Regions from separate parts of the Exiguobacterium sp. SH31 genome, predicted to be linked through region 2. Evidence: predicted binding sites of a transcription regulator. Region 2 holds the regulator's gene; each other region holds the start of a gene.
The links. Region 2 encodes Rex, which represses fermentation and respiration genes when NADH is low (regulators of the CRP and FNR family bind a similar motif). Its sites were predicted from a motif close to TTGTGAAATATTTCACAA; they were not measured.
Positions count from the first base shown of each region.

Region 1: A6395_RS00275 (formate/nitrite transporter family protein) is a predicted target of Rex. The motif match lies at 1,303-1,320, and genes of this name have one in related genera.
Region 3: A6395_RS02490 (L-lactate dehydrogenase) is a predicted target of Rex. The motif match lies at 1,480-1,497, and genes of this name have one in related genera.
Region 4: pflB (formate C-acetyltransferase) is a predicted target of Rex. The motif match lies at 1,942-1,959, and genes of this name have one in related genera.

Region 1 is NZ_LYTG01000001.1:48,600-51,760, forward strand. Features, by position in the region: gene mutL (DNA mismatch repair endonuclease MutL) at 1-370, shown strand, start outside; gene A6395_RS00270 (50S ribosomal protein L25/general stress protein Ctc) at 535-1,170, shown strand; gene A6395_RS00275 (formate/nitrite transporter family protein) at 1,379-2,218, shown strand; gene A6395_RS00280 (anaerobic ribonucleoside triphosphate reductase) at 2,410-3,161, shown strand, end outside.
Region 2 is NZ_LYTG01000075.1:8,977-12,137, forward strand. Features, by position in the region: gene A6395_RS10745 (hypothetical protein) at 1-478, opposite strand, end outside; gene tatC (twin-arginine translocase subunit TatC) at 622-1,410, opposite strand; gene A6395_RS10755 (twin-arginine translocase TatA/TatE family subunit) at 1,414-1,632, opposite strand; gene A6395_RS10760 (redox-sensing transcriptional repressor Rex) at 1,632-2,288, opposite strand; gene A6395_RS10765 (ABC-F family ATP-binding cassette domain-containing protein) at 2,438-3,161, shown strand, end outside.
Region 3 is NZ_LYTG01000015.1:6,100-9,260, reverse strand. Features, by position in the region: gene rpmG (50S ribosomal protein L33) at 1-86, shown strand, start outside; gene A6395_RS02500 (5-formyltetrahydrofolate cyclo-ligase) at 143-697, shown strand; gene A6395_RS02495 (DUF92 domain-containing protein) at 676-1,446, shown strand; gene A6395_RS02490 (L-lactate dehydrogenase) at 1,616-2,572, shown strand; gene A6395_RS02485 (rhomboid family intramembrane serine protease) at 2,722-3,161, shown strand, end outside.
Region 4 is NZ_LYTG01000083.1:24,746-27,906, reverse strand. Features, by position in the region: gene pflB (formate C-acetyltransferase) at 1-1,855, opposite strand, end outside; gene A6395_RS11585 (hypothetical protein) at 2,216-2,638, shown strand; gene A6395_RS11580 (DEAD/DEAH box helicase) at 2,693-3,161, shown strand, end outside.

The sequences.
Region 1 (3,161 bases), on a different contig from region 2:
CGAAGAAGTCCTCCCGCTTCTTAAAGAAGCGGGACTCGATTTAGAGGCGTTCGGAGGCAATACGTTTCTCGTCCGGGAAATCCCGACATGGTATCCGCAGCACGATCTCGAAGGGACAGTCCGTGATTTGATCGAGATGGCAATTCGGGACCGATCAATCGATATCGCTAAATATCGCGAAGAGGCGTCGATTCTGATGGCGTGCAAACGATCGATCAAAGCGAACCATCCGTTAAACCTCGAGATGATGCGACAGTTGATCCGCGACCTTGGCGAGACGACGTCCCCGTATACGTGTCCGCATGGACGTCCGATTTTAGTGAAGTGGAGTACGTATGAACTCGAGAAGTTGTTCAAACGTGTCATGTGACAAACGTTGTAATCTTATTTTAACCGACTGTAACGTTTATGGATGCTTAGGTATGGGAACAATATACACATGTCGTCAAACGCATCGAGGTTGAGAGGTGGAGTTCACACTGCCTCACCCTCAAGATGTAGACATGATTCATAAACCAGTAGGGGGAAATGATTATGACAGACACGCTTAAAGTAACGACACGAGAATTACGACCACGTTCGGTTCGAACAAACTTGCGTAAAGAAGGAAAAGTACTTGGTGTCGTTTACGGCTACAAAGTCGAAAGCACACCAGTCGCGTTTGAAGAAATGGCATTGCGCAAGATTCTCCGTGAACACGGTGACAACGCCTTGATCGAACTTAACATCGACGGCAAGAAAGTAAACACACTCGTTCACGGGACGGAAGTTGACCCGTTCACGAGCACATACAAGCACGTCGAGTTCATGGCAGTCAAAATGGATGAGGCAACTGAAGTTGAAGCAGACGTCACACTCGTCGGCGACGCGAAAGGTGTCAAAGAAGGCGGCTTCTTGTCGCAAGCACTCTATAAAGTCACTGTTTCGGCAACACCTGCTAACATCCCAGAGCGAATCGAGCTCGACGTTAGTGAGCTAGGGATCGGTGACTCACTCACAGTTGCTGACATTCCGGAGAATAAGGATTATGAAATTTTATCTGAAGGCGATCTTCAAATCGCATCAGTGAACGAGCCGGTAGCAGTCGAAGAAGAGGAAACTGAAAGTGAAGAAGCTTCAGCTCCAGAAAAATCGACTGATGAGACGACAGATTCTTCTGAGAAAGCATAATTGGTTTCATGCGGCCCTTTACGAAGGGTCGCTTTTTTTAGTCACAAATCCGACAAATGTAACCGATTACGATGTGAAAAGTGTGTCAACAGTTCGAATGGGCAGTTGCAAAAATGTCGCTCCGGGCTTATATTGTTAATGATTTCACATGTTTGTTCTTATTATATGGTTCATTTAAACAGAAAGAAGGGTTTGTGACATGGCATCAATGGAAATCCATGCACTCGAATCATTACGGAAGAAAGCACAGGCTTCCTCAGCGATGATTCACTATCGGCCGATGGAATATTTTTTACGGGCAATGCTCGCGGGGATTTTTATCGGGTTCGCATCAATCTTCACATTAAAAGTCGTCAACGGCATGTATCTTGTAGATTCACCATTTACGACGCTCATCGGGGGATTCTCTTTCGGGATCGCGCTCGTCATGATCATCTACGGAGGCGCTGAACTATTTACCGGGAATACGATGTATTTTACGACTTCAACGATGCGTGGCTATACGACGCTGAGTGATACGATGCTCGTCTGGTTGCTTTGCTTCGTCGGGAACGCGCTCGGCGGCATTCTTTTCGCTTTATTGCTTGCGCCGACTGGAGTCATTCAAGAGCTCGGCATGAACAACTGGTTATTTGCCGTCGTCGAGAGCAAGATGCATCATACGACAGTCGAAATCTTTTTTAGAGCGATCTTCTGTAACTGGATGGTCTGTCTCGCTATCTTCTTGCCGAAACAGATGAAAAATGAATTTGCCCAAATCTTCTCGATGATCTTCCTAGTGGCCGTCTTCTTCGCTTCAGGGTTTGATCACGTCATCGCCAACTTCGTCTTGTTCGCACTCACACTCGTTGTTCCGCATCCAGAAGCAATCAGCTTTGCTGGAGCCATCCACAACTTGATTCCGGCTACGTTCGGAAACATTATCGGAGGCGCGTTATTCATGGGCGCGATCTATACATGGTTGAACGCTAAAGGATTGCGTGAAGCACAAGAGTCTGAGGAAGAAGAAGTCGAACTGAAAATCGTCAAGCCAGCCAAAGAAGTATGACATACATCACGAAACGCACAGTCGAGCCCACGTCAGGGATTCGGCTGTTTTTTTACGTTCGGGATCGGTTGCAACTGTCACAATATCGACGTGCCTCAAATCGATAAAACGTGACATAATCTATATATAGAATTTTTATCGGTTATCAGAAGTTAAATAATCAATATATAGCGAGGTGATGCGGAGTGAACATGCTCCAGCTTTATAATGATGTCTGTGTGCTACCAGATCAAGATTTGATCCAAGAGAACGCCAACGTCGACGGGAAGTCGCCACTCGGCAAACTAGCGCGCTTATCTTCAGAAGTGTCAAAACAATTATCGACCACGTATCTATTGTCGGAACGGTCACGTCTAGCGATCCGTGATAATTACTTATATGTGCATGACGCCGATTACTATGTGACCGGATCGACGACGTGTTGTCAAATCCCGCTCGGAGAGTTACTCGCGAACGGGTTCCACACCGGACACGGGACGATTCGTCCCCCGCAGGACATTCGTTCAGCGATGGCGCTCGCCTCGATCATTCTTCAAGCGAATCAGAACATGCAACACGGGGGACAGGCGTTCCCGATGTTTGACGTCGATCTCGCTCCTTACGTCGAGAAGACGTATGAACGTCAACTCGAGCGGCTGAACGGACTACCGATTGAGCTGACGGCGGAACAACAACAACAGATTGCTGAAGCAGAAACCGTATCGGCGACGTACCAGGCGTGCGAGGCGTTTATCCATAACGCCAACTCGATGCACTCGCGCGGCGGCGGTCAAGTTCCGTTCGTGTCGATCAACTACGGCACCGACACGAGTCGGTGGGGACGGGTGTTTATCCGCGAGTTGTTAAAAGCGACAGAGCGAGGATTAGGTAACGGGGAGACGCCGATTTTCCCGATTCAAATCTTCAAAGTAAAGGAAGGCGTCAATTTCAATGACGGGGACCC
Region 2 (3,161 bases):
TCCCATCATCGAGCAAACTGTATACCTGACCACTGCCTTTCGTGAGCAATCCGCGAATATCACCTGACATCGATGTGATGATATACTTTTCGTCATCAGCCCATAACATCATTCCTGTTGTTACATTCGTTGAGACGAGTCGATTCTCACTTCCTGCTTCGATTGGGAATGTCGTCGCTACATTCGTACGTATATCCCACATCACCCACTCCGGCCACCCTTTTAACATAAATCGGCCATCCCCGATCGCATAAATATTATAAGCAGCAGACACTCGAATCGGTAATGTATAGACTTCACCGGTCTTCACATGTACGAGCGTCTCAGGATCTCCCGAGCGCCACACATATTCACTATTTCCTACCACTTCTCCCGCCGGAATAATTTCAGGCTTGGCATAACTATCTGCCCGAACATCTAATCCGGGCGCCGCCACCATGACGAGCACAACGAGTATGCTCCATAACCATTTGTTCATCGTTCTCCTCATTTCTGTTTATGAATACATAACTTTCAAAAATAATCCATTTTTGATTTAACATTACTAATTTTAAGTTGTTTTTTCAAAATTGAATAGCCCTAAATTATAAAAAAAGAACACTCCGTCTCATGACGTAGTGTTCATTTCTCATTCATCTGTTTCATCAAATCCATCTGTTCTTTCACTTGCGCTTCTTTCTCACGTCGGAGCACACCGCGATACGTCACGCGCGAGATCGATAAGCTGATCTCATATAGGAAGAAGAGCGGCAGCGACACCATGAGGTGCGACGTCAAATCCGGCGGCGTGATGAATGCCGCGATGACGAACAAGGCGAAGTAAGCGTACTTCCGAATTTTCGAGAGGAAGTACGGTGTCACGACACCGATGCGTGTCAAGAACATCGTCACGACCGGAAGTTGGAACAACAGCCCGAACGGGATCGTCAGCTGCAACAGGAACGTGAAATAGTTCGTCGCTCCGATGATCTGTGTCAGACCGAGGTCTTGCCCGAGGTCCGTCGAGATATCGAGGACGAGCGGGAACAACCAATAGTAGGCGAATGCGAGACCGATGAGGAACAAGATAAAGATGACCGGGATATAGGCGAGCGTCCATTTTCGTTCATTCGGATGCAGACCAGGTGCGACGAACGCCCACAGTTGATACAGTAGAAATGGACCCGATGCGACGAGCCCGATGACGAGCGCCAAGTTCAAGTAGATCATGAGCGGGTCCGCGACCCCAAAGGCGTTCAGCTCGAGCCCTCGTTCGACGAGGTCCGCCTGCAGATAGGCGAGCACGTACTTGACACTCGGCAAAGCGATCAGAAAGAAGGCAAAGACGACAAATGCCGACAGCATCAGTCGTCTCCGCAGCTCTGTCAAGTGATCGGACAGTGCCCGTTCTTGATCAGGTTGATGGCTCATGGCTTACTGCTCTTTCTTCTCAATTTCTTTCTTGTCGGTCTCGTCGTGCTCTTTCATCATACCGTTCGTGGCATTTTTGAACTCACGGAGCGTCTGCCCTGCTGCCCGGCCGAACTCTGGCAATTTCTTCGGCCCGAAGAGGATGAGCGCGATGATGGCGATGACGAAAATACTGACGCCACCTGGCATACCGACGACGAGTGATGATTGTAGAAATTCCATTATTGATGGACCCCCTCAGCGGATGGATAGTGTTGCATAAAGTAAATGAGCGACTGGAGTTCGATCGACAAGTCGATATGATGGACGCGGACCGTGTCCGGTACAGTCAATCGTGCCGGCGTGAAGTTCAAGATCCCTCGAACGCCATAGCGGACCAAATCATCGGCGACCGGTTGCGCGTAAGCGGACGGGACCGTGAGGATGGCGACATCGATCTTGTTTTGCTTCATGATCTGTTCCATCTCATCGACGTGATGAATCGGGACACCTGACATCGTCGTGCCGACTTTTGTCTCGTCTGCGTCGAACCCGACGACGATATGTGTGTTATTGTTTTTAAGGAAGTTATAGTTGACGAACGCTGTCCCGAGATGACCGACCCCGACCAAGGCGACGTTCGTGATCTCGTCTTGATTCAGCGTCTTACGGAAAAATTCTAACAGATACTGTACGTTATAGCCATATCCCTTTTTACCGAGCGCACCGAAGTATGAGAAGTCACGGCGAATCGTTGCCGAATCGACCTTGACCGCCTCGCTCAGTTCAGCAGAAGAGACACGCTGTTTCCCTGACGAATGTAGGCTTTGGATAAACCGATAGTATAGTGGCAACCGTTTGGCTGTCGCTTGCGGAATCTTTGGTTCGTTTTGACTCAACAGAAAGAGCCTCCTTTTTACGACGCGTTTCAAACGAATCTGATTTCATACACCTTGATTGTAAACGAATTCACATAAGCACTCAATGAATATACCTGAAAAGGGGAAGAAATAAAGTATACTAAACAGAGAGAAAGGGGTTTTTTCACTTGATCCTACTGCAAGTCAACAACTTATCCAAATCGTTCGGCGTCGAGCCGATTTTAGAGAATGTCAAACTAGAAATCCAAGAAGGCGAACGCGTCGCCCTCGTCGGCCGCAACGGCGCCGGCAAGTCGACACTGTTAAAAGTCATCGCCGGCGAGTACAACTATGACTCGGGCGACATCATGAAGCCAAAAGACGTGACGATCGGCTATCTCGCCCAAGACTCAGGATTAGAATCGAACGAGACGATGTGGAACGAGATGCTCACCGTCTTCACCGACTTGATCGAACAAGAGAAGACGCTCCGCCAGATGGAGCAAGACATGGGCTCGGAGCGCATCTTGAACGACCCGGCCGCCTACGAGCGTCTGCTCGCGGCGTATGACGAGGAGCAACACACGTTCAAAGACCGCGGCGGCTATCAGTACGAAGCGACGATCCGCTCGATCTTGCACGGGATGCGGTTTTATCCGGACGACTTCGAACGTCGGATCGATACGCTCTCAGGCGGACAGCGGACACGTCTTGCCTTAGCGAAGATGCTCCTGCAAAGCCCGGACCTGCTCATCTTGGATGAGCCGACGAACCATTTGGACATCGAGACGCTCAGCTGGCTCGAGAAATATTTGAGCGGCTATAAAGGTGCCGTCCTCATCGTCTCCCACGACCGTTACTTCCTCGACCGCGTCGTCTCTGTCGTCTACGAGCTGTCACGCAACCGCAGCC
Region 3 (3,161 bases), on a different contig from region 2:
ACAAACGTAACAACCCAGAGCGCCTCGAATTGCGCAAATACAACCCACGTCTCCGTCGTCACACGCTTTACCGCGAAGTGAAATAATTGAGACCGGCCGTCACTCATGTGGCGGCCTTTTTTTTCGATAGGAGGAATAACAAATGACAGCTAAACAAGAGCTCCGAAAAGCGGTTCATGTGAATATTCGCGTGCTCACCGATCGTGACGGGCGTGATGAAGCGATCCTACATACCGTGGCGTCGCTCCCTGAGTGGCAACAAGCGTATACGGTCGCACTCACACTGTCACTCGACCTTGAAGTGAATACGCGTCCGCTCATCGATACAGCTTTAAAAGCAGGAAAATCGGTGTTGGTGCCGAAAGTAACGAAACAGGGGCTCACGTTCCACGAAATCAGGACGTTCAGCGACCTCGAGCCGGGGGTAATGGGTATTCTCGAGCCGACGACCGCGGAAACCGACCTCGACATCGATGTCTGTATCGTCCCAGGCCGTGTCTTTGACCGTTCTGGATATCGGATCGGTTGGGGCGGGGGTTATTACGACCGTTTCTTAGCGACATATCGCGGTGCGACAATCGCGCTCGCCTACGACGTACAAGTGCTCGACGAAATACCGATCGAACCACACGACATACCTGTCGAACTGATCGTGACAGAAAGGGAAATGATTCGATGCTCTCAATCGTCCTCGTAACTTGTCTAGTTGCACTGGCCGGATATCGTCTCCGGTCGTTGACGTTCTCTGGGGCGATCTTGACGATCGTGACAGGGACGGTCATCGGGTTTGGTTTTGGCTGGTTCGGGCTGTACTTGCTCGGTGTGTTCTTTTCGACGTCCTCGCTCGCTTCAAAATATCGCGCCCGCGACAAAACGTCGGTCGATGACATCGTCGAAAAATCCGGACCGCGTGACTTCGTGCAAGTGCTTGCGAACGGAGGGATCGCCATGCTCACCGCCGTCGGAATGGCGATGACTTCGAACGAGGCGTGGCTATTCGCTTACGTCGTTTCAATCGCGGCGGCGACGAGTGACACGTGGGGGTCCGAGTTCGGCGTTCTCGCATCGCGCCGACCGCGCTCTATTTTGACATTGCGTGAAGTTGAACCGGGGACGAGCGGTGGGGTGTCACCGTTCGGTACGCTCATGTCTGTCGCCGGTGCGACGACCATCGTCTTGGCATCGCTCCCGTTCTTAAATATAACGATGGGCACGCTATTTCTATTGATTGCGCTCGGTCTGAGCGGCAGCGTCGTCGATACGTTGCTCGGTGCGACCGTACAACGGAAGTATCGCTGTCGGACGTGCCAAAAACTGACGGAGAAAAAGCTGCATCACGGCGAAGCGACCGACTATGTATCTGGATGGCGCTTTCTCGGCAACGACGCCGTCAATTTCTTGGCGATCGCCTCCGCGGCAGCTATTGGTTTTCTTGCATTCGCATAAGGGTAGTACAGAAAATGAGGATGTTTCAAACGATTGTGAATTTTGTCACAATATTGCCAAACTGAAAACGGTTTCTCTTGTATTGACTGTTTGTGAATGATGTTACAATCTAGGTGTAACAGACAAAACAAAAACATGAAACAGATTGTTTGAAGGGTGGAAAAACAACATGGAAACATTAAATCATGCAAAAGTAACACGAGTCGCTCTCGTCGGGGCCGGAGCGGTCGGTGCAAGCTTCGCGTATCAATTGACGACAGCGAGCCTATGTGAAGAACTCGTCATCATCGACATCAACAAGGCGAAAGCAGAAGGCGAAGCGATGGACTTGAACCACGGCGTCTCGTTCGCCTCGTCACCGATGCGCGTCTGGGCTGGAGATTACACGGACTGCGGTGCTGCAGATATCGTCGTCATCACGGCCGGCGCTCCTCAAAAACCAGGTGAGACACGTCTCGACCTCGTTGAGAAAAACGCGAAAATCATGAAAGCGATGATCACTGACATCATGGCCTCTGGCTTCGACGGTATTATCATCGTCGCGTCAAACCCGGTCGATATCATGACACACTTGGCTTGGAAATACTCGGGTCTTCCGAAACATCGCGTCTTCGGATCAGGGACTGTACTCGATACGTCACGCCTCCGCTACATGCTAGGTGATTACTTCAACGTCGATCCGCGCAACTGCCACGCTTACATCATGGGTGAGCATGGCGACACCGAGTTCGCGGCATGGAGTAACGCCCGGATTTACGGCAAATCGGTCGAACAGCTACTCGAAGAGAACGACGAGTATACATGGGAAGACCTTGAAGACATCTACGTCAACGTTCGTGACGCTGCGTATCACATCATCGAACGTAAAGGCGCGACGTACTATGCGATCGGTCTCGGCTTGCTTCGTCTCGTCAAAGCAGTGCTACGTAACGAGAACACATTGCTCACGGTCGGTGCCTACTTGGATGGAGAGTACGGCTTGAACGATATTCATATCGGTGTGCCGGCAATCATCAACCGCCAAGGCGTGCGTCAAGTCGTCGAAATCGAGTTGTCAGACGAAGAGAAACAGAAGATGCTCCATTCGGCAGACGTGTTGTTGAAAACGATGCAACCTGTCTTATAATATATTCGCGATATAGACGTAGTCGGTGTATGCCGGCTACGTTTTTTGATGCGTTGCCACGGGCACCGGACAGATTCAGAAAGCGCCAACTTTTGTCGTCACGATCGAATTGGATTACAATTAAGACAGAAGGAAAGGAGGGGATTCAGTTGACGCAACCGGGATGTTTTTGGGAAGACATTTACCATGCGGTCGAGGCGGGCGGTCGGGTCGAAGGGATACTCGAGCCTTCGCGCGCGCTGCTATTGTTCGACACGAAAGCTGGAGACCTCTATCACCTGTACATAAAGACAGATAAGGCGTGGGCGAACCATGTCGCGATCGAGATCGAGGCGGTCATGAGCTCGTTCCGACTCGCACGACTCGGGCGTGCGAAGCTTCATGTCCATATATATGGCGACGCGCTCGTCGATGAGGAGCGACTTGAGACGTTGTCGTTTCAAATCGCGGCCAAGGTGAGACTCGATAGGCATGCGTGTGGCGATGACCAAGATGAGGCCCGGTTTCGGCCGCTCGCGCTCGCACTCGATAAACAGCGGAAAGCCGAGCTGAAGAAGCGATTCTCATTCGGTGAACCTAAATTCGTCTA
Region 4 (3,161 bases), on a different contig from region 2:
CACCAGCACGACGGCCGTCCGGTGTATTACCTGTTTTCTTGCCGTAGACGACGTTCGACGTGATCGTCAAGACCGATTGCGTATGAAGCGCGTCGCGGTACGTTTTGTGTTTCCGGACTTTTTCCATGAACGATTCTACGAGTTCGACAGCGATCGCGTCGACACGGTCATCGTTGTTCCCGAATTTCGGGAAGTCGCCTTCTGTTTCAAAGTCGACAGCGATGCCGAATTCATTTCGGACCGGTTTGACCGTCGCATATTTGATTGCTGACAAGCTGTCCGCCGTCACCGAAAGGCCAGCGATACCACAAGCCATCGTCCGTAAGATTTCAGGGTCGTGGAGCGCCATTTCAATCCGTTCGTACGCATATTTATCATGCATGAAGTGAATGACGTTGAGTGTGTTGACGTAAAGCTCCGCGAGCCAGTCGAGCGTCCGGTCGAAGTCAGCGTACACTTTGTCGTACGTGAGGACGTCTTCTGTGTTCATGTCCCAAGCCGGAGCGATTTGATCGCCGCTTTTCTCATCGCGTCCACCGTTCATGCTGTAGAGGAGTGCTTTCGCCATATTGGCACGGGCCCCGAAGAACTGCATCTGTTTGCCGATCTTCATCGGTGACACACAGCAGGCGATGCCGTAATCGTCACCAAACTCTGGAAGCATGAGGTCGTCGTTCTCATATTGGATTGCTGACGTCTCAATTGACATCTTCGCGCAATATTGTTTGAATCCTTCCGGTAATTTCGTCGACCAAAGTACCGTCAAGTTCGGTTCTGGTGCCGGGCCGAGGTTTGTGAGCGAGTGAAGGAAACGGAACGAGCTCTTCGTGACGTTCGAACGGCCATCCTCACTCATCCCACCGATTGATTCCGTGACCCACGTTGGATCTCCAGAGAACAATTCGTTATAGTCAGGCGTCCGCAAGAATTTGACGATGCGGAGTTTCATGATGAAGTGATCGACGATTTCTTGGACGTCTGACTCTGTCAAACGGCCCGCCGCCATGTCACGCTCAGCGTACACGTCAAGGAATGTCGATACGCGTCCGAGAGACATCGCCGCACCGTTTTGTTCTTTGACAGCTGCAAGGTAAGCGAGATATACCCATTGATAGGCTTCTTGCGTCGTTTCAGCCGGGCGACCGAGGTCGAATCCGTAAGCAGCGCCGAGTTGTTTCAATTCTTGAAGGGCACGAAGCTGTTCAGACATCTCTTCCCGCGTCCGAATGTCTGCTTCCGAGAGGAAACCGCCATTGTTCGCCAAATCTTTTTTACGCTCGGCAATCAAGAAGTCTAAACCGTACAAGGCAACGCGACGGTAGTCACCGATGATCCGACCACGTCCGTATGCGTCTGGGAGACCTGTGATGATCCCTGACTTACGTGCTGCCCGCATCTCTGGTGTGTAGGCATCGAAAACACCTTGGTTGTGTGTTTTACGAATGTCTGAATAGATTTTTGTGATTTCAGGATTTGGTTCGAAGCCGTATGACTCGAGCGCGGCGTCGACCATGCGAATGCCGCCGTTCGGATGAATCGAGCGTTTGAACGGTTCGTCCGTTTGGACACCGACGACTTTTTCAAGGTCTTTATTTAAGTACCCAGGTCCGTGTGAGATGATTGTCGACGGCGTGTTTTGATCGACATCCCAAACGCCCCCGCGTTCCCGTTCTTCTTTCGTCAATTCCATCACTTGTCCCCAAAGACGATTCGTCGCCTCTGTCGGTCCGACTAAGAAACGGTCATCCCCTGTATACTCGTGGCGGTTCAAGCGGATAAATTCACCGACATTCACTTCGTTCGTCCACTGTCCAGGAACAAATCCTGACCAGGCTGATTTAATTTCAGTTGCCATTATGGTCACTCCTCATAGTTGAGATAACTGCCTGATTCCTTATAATATGAGTGTACGTGAAAACGTGAACAATATGTTTTACATTCTTGTGAAAGTTGTAACAATCTCATGAACATTGGTGTTATGCCGTTTTTGTAAGCGCTATTTTATCTGTTATAGTCATTTTTTAACTTACATAGAAACAGACGAATCCCTGTCCGTTCACGTTCTTGTTAATCCTGTATTATCTTTAAAGAGTTGTGAAAAATCATACAGTTTTTGTAGTGACTTAACTCACAGGTTCGGGATAGAACTTGAATTTTTGCCTTATATCGAGCACAATGGAAGCAGAACATTGTAGAAGAGGAAGGGGTTCTTCCCATGACGTATGAACCATTAACAGCCGAGCATAACTTAAAAGCCGGTGACCGCATCTCCCTTAAAGTCGAAGAGGCTGGAGACAAGCGCGACGGATTTATCACAGAATTTGAAGAAAAAGGCTTTTGGATTCGCTTTGATGACGATATCGAGAATGAAGATTTCATTGATTTCCGTGACCATTTAATGGTCGCACTCGTGTCGCGCCCAATCGACGTCGCGACGACGTATCCAGAACTAAACGCCTATTCAAAATTGCTTAAAGAATTGGAATACCGCGTGTATCAAGGCTTCACGGTCGAAGGTGTCGAAGCCTCGCCTGAGCACATCGACGTGCACATCAAACTCGTCGAGGACGGACAAGTGTACACACAGACGCTCCGTTCATCAATTGACCAAGACACTGAACATGTTCGCTATATTTGAACCAGGGAGCGCTTATGCTTCCTTTGTTTTTGCCCAACGATAAGGAGAACTGATATGAACTTTACAAAACCATTCATTAACGAAGCCTGGGAACGCCTTGGCTTTAACGAACCGATGCCGGTCCAAGCGGAAGCGTTCCCGCCCCTTTTAGAAGGAAAAGACGTCACGATTGAAGCGCCGACAGGAACAGGTAAGACACTCGCTTATCTTTTACCCGCTATTGAAAAAATCGATGCCTCGAACGACCGGATCCAAGTCGTCATCGTCGCACCGACGCGCGAACTCGTCATGCAGATCCAAACGGTGGCGCAACGTTTCACCGAAAAAGGTGACGTCCGGATCGCCTCGTTCATCGGCGGCGTCGAACTGAAGCGCCAAATCGATCGCTTGAAGAAAAAACCGCATTTGATCGTCGGGACACCAGGACGTCTCGTTGAATTGATCGAGAAGAAAAAACTCAAACTGCACGAAACGCATACGATCGTGCTCGATGAAGCCGATCAAATCATCGACAGCGGATTGA